One region of the Streptomyces sp. WI03-4A genome, then DNA from elsewhere that is predicted to be linked to it. Evidence: riboswitches for the same ligand, from Rfam matches in the RefSeq annotation. Region 1 holds a riboswitch; each other region holds the start of a gene.
The links. Region 1 has a riboswitch for cobalamin ahead of PV343_RS34080 (ribonucleoside-diphosphate reductase subunit alpha). Riboswitches for the same ligand answer to the same signal wherever they lie in the genome.
Positions count from the first base shown of each region.

Region 2: another riboswitch for cobalamin. It lies ahead of PV343_RS31805 (cobalamin biosynthesis protein); the one in region 1 lies ahead of PV343_RS34080 (ribonucleoside-diphosphate reductase subunit alpha).
Region 3: another riboswitch for cobalamin. It lies ahead of PV343_RS13825 (HoxN/HupN/NixA family nickel/cobalt transporter); the one in region 1 lies ahead of PV343_RS34080 (ribonucleoside-diphosphate reductase subunit alpha).

Region 1 covers NZ_JARAUO010000047.1:33,255-36,521, reverse strand. The annotation lists gene PV343_RS34080 (ribonucleoside-diphosphate reductase subunit alpha) at 1-1,495, opposite strand, end outside; cobalamin riboswitch at 1,627-1,761, opposite strand; gene mctP (monocarboxylate uptake permease MctP) at 1,959-3,267, opposite strand, start outside.
Region 2 covers NZ_JARAUO010000041.1:58,052-61,318, reverse strand. The annotation lists gene PV343_RS31810 (cobyric acid synthase) at 1-669, opposite strand, end outside; gene PV343_RS31805 (cobalamin biosynthesis protein) at 666-1,610, opposite strand; cobalamin riboswitch at 1,710-1,851, opposite strand; gene PV343_RS31800 (hypothetical protein) at 1,970-2,197, opposite strand; gene PV343_RS31795 (inorganic phosphate transporter) at 2,230-3,267, opposite strand, start outside.
Region 3 covers NZ_JARAUO010000010.1:106,690-109,956, forward strand. The annotation lists gene PV343_RS13810 (hypothetical protein) at 1-141, shown strand, start outside; gene PV343_RS13815 (hypothetical protein) at 158-703, opposite strand; gene PV343_RS13820 (hypothetical protein) at 911-1,168, shown strand; cobalamin riboswitch at 1,254-1,442, shown strand; gene PV343_RS13825 (HoxN/HupN/NixA family nickel/cobalt transporter) at 1,469-2,590, shown strand; gene PV343_RS13830 (PQQ-dependent sugar dehydrogenase) at 2,799-3,267, opposite strand, start outside.

The sequences.
Region 1 (3,267 bases):
TGGAGCGGCCCGCCTGCTCGGTCGGGTAGAAGTTGATGTCGACGACGCGGTCGAGGAAGGTGACGGCCGTGCGGACCGTGGCGTCCAGGCGCTCCCAGTCGAGGTCCCCGTCGGTCACGAAGGCGCCGAGGTTGACCGACCCCAGGTTGCAGACCGCCGTCTCCCCGTCGTCGGTGACCTCCAGGATCTCGGTGCAGAGGTTGGAGGAGTGGACGACATGGCCCGGCTCCGCCGTCTGGTTCGCGGTGCGGTTGGCGGCGTCCTTGAAGGTCATCCAGCCGTTGCCGGTCTGCGCGAGGGTGCGCATCATGCGGCCGTACAGGTCGCGGGCCGGGATGGTCCGGCGGGCGAGCCCGTCCGCCTCCGCCTTGCGGTAGGCCGCGTCGAACTCCGCGCCCCACAGGTCCACCAGTTCGGGCACGTCCGCCGGGGAGAACAGTGACCACTGCTCGTCGGCGTTGACCCGGCGCATGAACTCGTCCGGGACCCAGTGCGCCAGGTTCAGGTTGTGCGTACGGCGGGCGTCCTCACCGGTGTTGTCGCGCAGCTCCAGGAACTCCTCGATGTCGGAGTGCCAGGTCTCCAGGTACACCGCGGCCGCGCCCTTGCGCCGTCCGCCCTGGTTCACGGCGGCCACCGAGGCGTCCAGGGTCTTCAGGAACGGCACGATGCCGTTGGAGTGCCCGTTGGTGCCGCGGATCAGCGAACCGCGGCTACGGATGCGGGAGTACGACAGGCCGATGCCGCCGGCGTGCTTCGAGAGCCGTGCCACCTGGTGGTAGCGGTCGTAGATGGAGTCCAGCTCGTCCAGGGGCGAGTCGAGCAGGTAGCAGGACGACATCTGCGGGTGCCGCGTGCCGGAGTTGAACAGCGTGGGGGAGGAGGGCAGGTAGTCGAGGCGGCTCATCAGCCGGTAGAGCGCGGCGACCTCGTCCAGCGAGCGGACCGTGTCGTCCTCGGCGAGGCCCGACGCCACCCGCAGCATGAAGTGCTGGGGCGTCTCGATCACCTTGCGGGTGATGGGGTGCCGGAGCAGGTAGCGGCTGTGCAGGGTGCGCAGGCCGAAATAGCCGAAGCGGTCGTCGGCCGCGGTGTCGACCAGCGCGTCCAGACGGTCGGCGTGCAGCCGGACGAACTCCGCGGTGCGGTCGGCGATCAGGCCCTCGCGGTGGCCCACGGCGACGGACCCGGTGAAGGAGGTGACGCCCTGCGAGGCGGCCTCGGCGCGCACCGAGACGGTCAGCAGCCGGGCGGCCAGCCGGGAGTAGGCGGGGTCCTCGGAGATGAGCCCGGCGGCCGCCTCCGTGGCCAGCTCGCGCAGCTCCGCCTCGTCGGCCCGTGCGGACCGGCCGCGCAGCGCAGCCGCGGCCACCCGGCCGGGGTCGGCGTCGGGGAGGTCGGCGGTCAGCTCGGTCAGGGTCCGCAGCAGCGCGGCACCGGGACCGTCGGTGTTCGGGTCGCTGACCGAAGCCGGATCGGCGGGCGCGATGGTCACGTGGGGCTCTCCCTCGCTCGGCACGGGGGCCTGGCGGAGGGCAGCGGGCGGCGACGGCACGAGCGCGCACGACGTCGCGTCCACCGGCCCACTCCACGAGGCCCGGACGTCTGGAGGCACCCGGACCGGACGGCCGGGCGCGCGCTGACGGCAGGTCCTCGGACTGGACAGGCGTGCGGATGCACGCAAGTACACCGTTGCGGGACAGTTCCGGATTCGCACCGGATTCCCCTGCGGCGACAGCGAGCATGAGCATACATCTAGTGCCGGGCTGTGGTGTCACCCCCAGATGTTGTGTCTGTCGCGGGGTGCGGTGGCTCCAGAGGGTCAGCTCACGGACCGCCAGAGTGACGAGCGTGCCGGCCCCGGCGGAGCGCCGGAGGACGGCCGGCGGACGCCCGGGGGCGACGCGGAGCGGGCCGCCGACATGCCGTCGGCGGCCCGCTCCCGGTGCGTGGTCGGGTCAGTGCCCGGCGCCCGCCGTGGCCGGCGGGAGCTCCACCTGGACCCCCGCGTCGCCCGCGTCCGCCGTGTAGTCCTCCGGCCGGGTCTCGTCGAGGCCCTCGGGGGCCTTCACGGCCTTCAGGACGAACGTGAGGACCACCGTGACCACCACGTTGAGGACGAACGCCGTGAGACCGATGTAGCCGATCTCGCCGATGCCCGGGATCTCCTTTGCGGAGCCGCCGAAGTGCTTCTGGGTCGGGGAGGCGACGCCGTAGGCGGCGAGCGTGCCGTAGACCATGCCGACCGCCCAGCCGGCGAGCAGCGCCCAGCGGTGGAACCAGCGGGTGAACAGACCGCCGACCAGGGCCGGGAAGGTCTGCAGGATCCAGATGCCGCCCAGCAGCTGGAAGTTGATGGCCACCGTCTTGTCCATCGTCAGGACGAAGACCAGCGCGCCCACCTTCACCAGCAGCGACACGACCTTGGAGACCTGGGCCTCCTGCTTGGGCGTGGCGTCCGGCTTGATGAAGTCCCTGTAGATGTTGCGCGTGAACAGGTTCGCCGCCGCGATGGACATGATGGCCGCCGGCACCAGGGCGCCGATGCCGATCGCCGCGAAGGCCACGCCCGCGAACCAGTCCGGGAACATGTCCTCGAAGAGCTGCGGGATCGCCAGCTGCCCGTTGGTCACCTTGACCCCGGCCGCGATCGCCATGAAGCCGAGCAGCGCGAGCAGGCCCAGCATCAGCGAGTACAGCGGCAGGATCGTGGTGTTGCGGCGGATCACCTCACGGCTCCTGGAGGACAGGGTCGCGGTGATCGAGTGCGGGTACATGAACAGCGCCAGGGCCGAGCCGAGCGCCAGCGTGGCGTAGGTCCACTGGCCGGCCTCCGGCGGCGTGAGCGCGCCGCGCGGCTTGCCGGTGGCCGGGTTGACCTGGCTGAACGCGTCGCCCGCCTTGGCGAAGACGTCGTCGAACCCGCCCAGCTTGATCGGGATGTAGATGATCGCCACCGCGATGACGATGTAGATCAGCGCGTCCTTCACGAACGCGATCAGGGCGGGGGCGCGCAGACCCGACGAGTAGGTGTACGCGGCCAGCACGCCGAAGGCGATGAGCAGCGGCAGGTCCTTCACGAACCAATTGGTGTTCTCGCCGCCACCGACCCCCATCACGTCCAGCACCGCCTGGATGCCGACGAGCTGGAGCGCGATGTACGGCATCGTCGCGAGGATGCCGGTGAGCGCCACGGCCAGCGACAGGCCCTTGGAGCCGAAGCGGCCGCGCACGAAGTCCGACGTCGTCACATAGCCGTGGCGGTGC
Region 2 (3,267 bases), on a different contig from region 1:
GCCGTACGCCGGCCGTCCGGTGAGGTCCCGGAGCATGTCGAGGCCCGGCTCCAGCAGGCCGACGTCGCCCCGGAACTTGTTCACCAGGAACCCGGCGATCAGCTCCTGGTCCTCGGGGGAGAGCAGGGCGACGGTGCCGAAGAAGGAGGCGAAGACGCCCCCGCGGTCGATGTCGCCCACCACCAGCACGGGCAGTCGGGCGTTCCGCGCGATGCCCATGTTGACGATGTCGGTGCGCCGCAGGTTGATCTCGGCCGGGCTTCCCGCCCCCTCACAGATCACCGCGTCATACGTGCCCCGCAACTCGGCCAGGCAGTCCAGCACCGTGCCCAGCAGCCGCTGTTGACGGCCGCCGTGGTAGCCGCGCGCGCTCATCTCGCCCACCGGTCTGCCCAGCAGCACCACCTGGCTGCTCTGCTCCCCGCCCGGCTTGAGCAGCACGGGGTTCATCTGCGCGGTCGGCTCGATCCGGCACGCCTGGGCCTGCATGGCCTGCGCCCGCCCGATCTCCGCGCCCTCGCGCGTCACGAACGAGTTCAGCGACATGTTCTGCGCCTTGAACGGCGCCACCTTCACGCCCTGGCGCACCAGCCAGCGGCAGATCCCGGCCGTCACGACGCTCTTGCCGGCGTCGGAGGTGGTGCCGGCGACGAGGAGCCCACCGTTCACTTGCCACGTCCCTTCACGAGGAGGCGCGCCGCGGCCGTGACGCCGAGCGCGAGCAGGCCGACGCGGCGGGAGAGCCGTACGGCCCGGTCGATGTCCGTGACCCGGACGGCCCGCCCGGACGTCCCGTTCAGCACGGGCCGGTGCTCGACCCGGCCGGCGTAGGACAGCGTCCCGCCGAGGCGCACCCCCAGGGCGCCCGCGAACGACGCCTCCACCGGACCGGCGTTGGGGCTCGGGTGCCGGTGCGCGTCCGCCTTCCAGGCGCGCAGGGCGCCGCGCGGGTCGGGCCCGGCCGCCGCGGCGAGCACGGCGGTGAGCCGCGCGCCCGGCCAGCCGGCGACGTCGTCGAGGCGGGCGGAGGCCCAGCCGTAGCGCAGGTGGCGGGGCGACCTGTGCCCCACCATCGCGTCCAGGGTGTTGACGGCCCGGAAGCCGAGCAGCCCCGGCACGCCGGCTACGGCACCCCACACCAGGGCGCCGACGACGGCGTCGGAGGTGTTCTCGGCGACCGACTCGACCACGGCGCGGGCGATCCCGTCGGCGTCCAGCGCGTGCGGGTCGCGGCCGCACAGATGCGGCAGCCGCGCGCGGGCGGCCGGCACGTCGCCGGACTCCAGGGCGCGCCCGACGGCCCGGGCCTCCCGGGCGAGCGAAGTGCCCCCCACGACGGACCAGGTGGCGGCCGCGGTCAGCGCGAGGGTGGCGGCGGGGGAGCGGCGTACGGCGCGTTCGGCCAGCGCCCCGAGCGCGACAGCGGCTCCGGCGCACACGCCGGTGTGCAGCGCGCCCCACCCGCGGTGGTCGCGCCACAGCACCCGTTCCACGGCCCCGGCGGCCCGCCCGAACGCGGCGACCGGATGCCCCCGGCGCGGATCGCCGAGGAGCAGGTCGCCGAGGAGGCCGGCGGCGGCGCCGTACGCGTAGCAGCGATCGGCACCCATCGGGTCAGCCGGTCGTCAGGGCAGGCGGGGTCCGGTGGGTGAACGTCGGTCGGCAGCCGCGCATGGCGATATGTCCTCACTCAGGGTGTCCGCGCCCTGGTTCGACGAGACCGGCGGTGAGAGTTCCTGGCTCCCGGGGACACTTCCCCGGTGACAGTGGCGGGACCGCGCCGGATTCGCACCGGCTTCCTCTTCTGCCGCCGTACATGGCCTGGGCAGTCCACCACGCGCCCGGAAGGGCCGTCAACTTGCCTGTGACCTGCGGGGGAAGAGTGTGCTGAGGCCCACACCGATACGAGGCGGGCAGCCGGAAGGCCCCCCGCCGGAACTCTCCGGCGGGGGGCCTTCCGAACGGTGCGTCAGGGCTTGACGACGATCAGGTAGATGCCGTAGGCCACCGCGGCCGTGCACGCCGCGAAGCAGACGTACGCGCCGGTGGCGGCGAGCGCCGCCGAGCCGCCCTGCGCGGCGGCCTTCTCGCGCCGCGCCAGGCCGTTGATGCCGAGGGTGAACAGGGCCACCAGGCCCACCGCGAACGCGAGGCTGACGCCGAAGACGGAGCCGATGGCCGCCCAGTCGATCTTCATGGGTTGCTTCCTTCAGTACCGGGTGCTCGGGGTCAGACCGCTGCGGCCGGCGGGACCGCCGGGGTCGCGGGCTCGGTCGGGACCGGGGCCGGGATCGTGGCCGTGAGGTCCTCGGTGACGGTGCCGGTGGGCGGCGGGGTCACCATGGCGATCGCGGTGGTCACCACGCCGGGCGGCTCCTCGGCCGGGCCGGCGACGACGCTGGTGTGGTCCACGACCTCACGCCGGGAGTACTTCCAGATCGCGGCGCTGGCGGCGACCAGGAAGACGGCGACGACCGCGGTGCCCCAGTCACCCAGGTCCGTGACGGACTCGGCGAGCGCGCCGACGAGCGCGGCGGCCGGGAGGGTGAGCACCCAGGCGATGAGCATGCGCGTCGCGGTGGACCAGCGGACCACACCGCCCTTGCGGCCCAGACCCGTGCCCATGACCGAGCCGGAGACCACGTGGGTGGTGGAGAGGGAGAAGCCGAGGTGCGAGGAGGCCAGGATGGCGGTGGCCGCGCTGGTCTGGGCGGCGAAGCCCTGACGCGGCTCCAGGTCGGTCAGGCCGGTGCCCATGGTGCGGATGATGCGCCAGCCGCCGATGTAGGTGCCGAGCGCGATGGCCAGGCCCGCGGAGAGGATCACCCAGGTGGGAGGGTTGGAGCCCGGCGAGACGGCGCCGCCCGCGATCAGCGCCAGGGTGATGATGCCCATGGTCTTCTGCGCGTCGTTGGTGCCGTGCGCGAGGGAGACCAGACCGGCCGAGGCGATCTGGCCGGCGCGGTAGCCCTTGCGGGTGGCCTCGCCGTCCGCCTTGCTGCCGATGGCGTAGGAGAAGCGAGTGGAGAGCATGGCCGCCAGACCCGCCACCACCGGGGCGGCGACCGCCGGCAGCAGCACCTTGGTGACCAGCACGTCACCGTGGACCGCGCCGAAGCCGGCGGAGGCGACGGTGGCGCCGATCAGGCCGCCCATCAGGGCGTGCGAGGAGCTGGAGGGGAGCCCCACCAGCCAGGTCAGCAGGTTCCAGAGGATCGCGCCGACCAGGGCGGCGAAGATGACCTCGGGCCGGATGCCGGTCTCGTC
Region 3 (3,267 bases), on a different contig from region 1:
GAGGGGCGGCCGTTCGGGCCCGCCGGCAGTCCCCTCTCTCAGGCGCTGCGGCGGCTGGGCGTGGTCGCGAGCGCCGGAGAGGACGAGTTCTCGGCCGTGGGGCTGGGCCGGCACCGACACCGTGACGCGTGGACCGGCTGACACGGCGCCTCCCGGCTCAGGACCTCGTGCGTCCGATGGTCATCGACCAGCGGACCGTGGAGGAGGCCCGCACGGAGGCGGTGCCGCTGCGGGCCGTTCCGGTGACGCGTACCTGGTGGTAGACGGTGTCGGCCCGGTCGGCGGGGCATCGCAGCGGGAAGGCGACGTGCACGGGGCGCACCGTGACCTCGACCCGGCCCTGGCCCTGGCAGCGGACGGCGAGGATCAGGGTGTCCCCCTTCCTGCCCCCGGCGAAGGCGAAGCTCGCGCTGCCGGTGATCGGCTCCTGGCGGCCGGCGAGGATCTCGTTCGAGTCCAGTTCCGGTGCCCGGTGGAACAGGGGGTGGGCGGCCGATGTGCCCTCGGGGGCCGTGGTCGCAGGGACGGTGGCCGCCGAGTCCGTGCCCGCCGTGGTCGTGCCCGCCGCGCCCGCTGCCGGGCTCGGCGTGGACGGGCCGGTGGGGCGCGGTGGCTTCCCGGTGGCGGTGGCGTGGTCCGTGGCGCAACCGGTGAGCAGCGCGGTGCACGCGAGGCCCAGTGCGGCGAGGGTGCGGAGGGTCATGTCTGCTTCCCCGTTCTTCTGTGGTCGCCCGGATCATGTCAGCGGCACGGGGCGGAGCCGGGGGCTCCGGCGCGACTTCTGAGGAAGACGAGAGGTTCGAGGTGCTCGAGGTACACGACGGCGCGGCGGGGACCACCTGGGTCATGCGGGATGCCTGCGGTGCCGTGAGCGATCGCTGGGCTGCGTCGGGGGGACGACATGGGTCGGATGGTGCTGAGCAATGCGGGGGTCGGCCTCTTCTCCGCTCTGCCGGGCTTCCTGGGCAGCGTGCTGTTCGGAGACGTGCCGTGGGGGGAGGCGCTGCGGTTCGCGGCCTGGTGGGCCGTCGCGGCCACCGTCATCGGAACGGCCTCGGACCGGCGGCGGGCGCGTGGGGGGCGCACGCTCACCAGGGTGGTCCTCGACCGGTGGCGCGCCCGTCGGGGGAATCGGCGCCAGGCGCCGGGCGGGGTCAGCGGGGACTGAGGCGGGGCGAGGCCGCGGGCCGGCTCGCGCTCACTTCCCGTTCCGGCAGGTGACGGGCCGCCTTGCCGCGGGTGTGGGCGTCCTTCTAGGGTGAACGGGCCGTGGTGTTCGGGAAGACCGGTGACCGCCCTCAGGGGCGCAGTCCGGAGCGGCCCTCGCCACTGTGATCGGGAAGTTCCCGCCCCCTGGACGCCACTGGCCGCACGGCCGGGAAGGCAGGGGCGGGCGCGTCGACCCGTCAGCCAGGAGACCGGCCACGGCATCACGAAGCTGATCCACGAGGTGCTGGAGCGTGACCGTATGACCGTGCCCACAGGCGTGCCCGAGGGCGGGCCCCGGCCCGCCGCCACCCCGACCTTCCGGTGGCGCCGCGAGGACACCGTCCGGACGGCCGGCCTCCTCGCCGTGATCGTCGCCCTGCACGTGGTCGCGTTCGGGATCCTGTTCCTGCTCGTGATTCCGCGTCACTACGAGGTCGGCACCAAGGCGTTCGGGATCGGACTGGGCGTCACCGCGTACACGCTCGGCATGCGGCACGCCTTCGACGCGGACCATATAGCCGCGATCGACAACACCACCCGCAAGCTGATGGCCGACGGCAAGCGGCCGGTGTCGGTCGGCTTCTGGTTCGCGCTCGGCCACTCCAGCGTGGTGGTCCTCATGGCCGCGCTGGTCGCGGGCGGCGCCAAGCTCGCCGGCACCCTGATGAACGACGGCTCCCGGACCCACCAGGTCCTCGGCACCGTGGGCACGACGGTCTCCGGCTCCTTCCTGTACCTGATCGCCGCGCTCAACCTCGTGGCCCTGGTGGGCATCCTGCGGGTCTTCAGGGCGATGCGGTCCGGGCACTACGACGAGGCGGCGCTGGAGGCCCACCTCGACTCGCGGGGTTTCATGAACCGGCTGCTCGGCCGGCTCACCCGGTCCATCCGCCGGCCCGGCCAGATGTTCCCGCTCGGCTTCCTCTTCGGCATCGGCTTCGACACGACGACGGAGGTCCTGCTCCTCGCCCTGGCCGGCAACGGGGCCGCCGCCGGGCTGCCGTGGTACGCGGTGCTGTGCCTGCCGTTGCTGTTCGCGGCCGGCATGAGCCTGTTCGACACCCTCGACGGGACGTTCATGAACTTCGCGTACCAGTGGGCGTTCTCCAACCCGGTGCGCAAGGTCTTCTACAACCTCACCATCACCGGCCTGTCCATCGCGGTCGCCTTCTTCGTCGGCACCATCGAGCTGGTCGGCGTCCTGCACGACAAGCTCGGCCTGGACGACGGGGTCACCGGCTGGATAGCGGGGTTGGACCTGGACAACGTCGGCTACGTCATCGTCGGCCTGTTCGTGGTCGTCTGGGCCGTGGCCGTCGGCTACTGGCGGCTGGCCAAGGTCGAGGAGCGCTGGACGGCTCGCGCCGCCGACACCGGCTGACGTCCCCGTACCCCTCCAACACCTCCGCCCGTCAACACCCGTGCCCGCCAACACCCATGCCCGTACGCGCCCGCACCCCTACCCGCCCACACCCGTACAGGCCGAGCCCCGGGCCGGCGTGCGCGTCCGGCCCGGGGCCTGCCCTCCGGCGCGGCCGAAGGAGGCGCGGGGGAGGGGCGGGGAGGGGGAGGGGACAGGGGGAGACGGCTCAGCGGATGTCGATCTTGTAGATGCTGTCCTGGGCAGGGCCCTTGCTGGTCCCCAGCCACAATTGGTTCGCGCCCGGCACCTTGGCCAGTGCCCGGAGGCGGCCGTAGGCGCCGCTGTAGTAGGACGTCGCCGTCCCGACCGCCTGGCCGGTGGCGTCGATCGGCAGCCGCCACAGCCGCGCGCCGCGCAGCGTGGAGACGTAGATGACGTCGTTGACGATCGCGACCTGCGAGGGGACGCCTCCCGCCTCCGGCTTCCAGACCGACTTGGGGTTCTTCATGCCCGCGTGGGAGCAGGCGCCCTCGCAGGCCGGCCAGCCGTAGTTGCCGCCCTTCTCGACGAGGTTCAGCTCGTCCCACTTGGCGCCGCCGATCTCGCTCTCCCACAGCCGGCCCCGGGAGTCCCACGCGAGGCCCTCCGCGTTGCGGTGGCCGTAGCTGTACACCCGGTTGCCGAAGGGGTTGCCG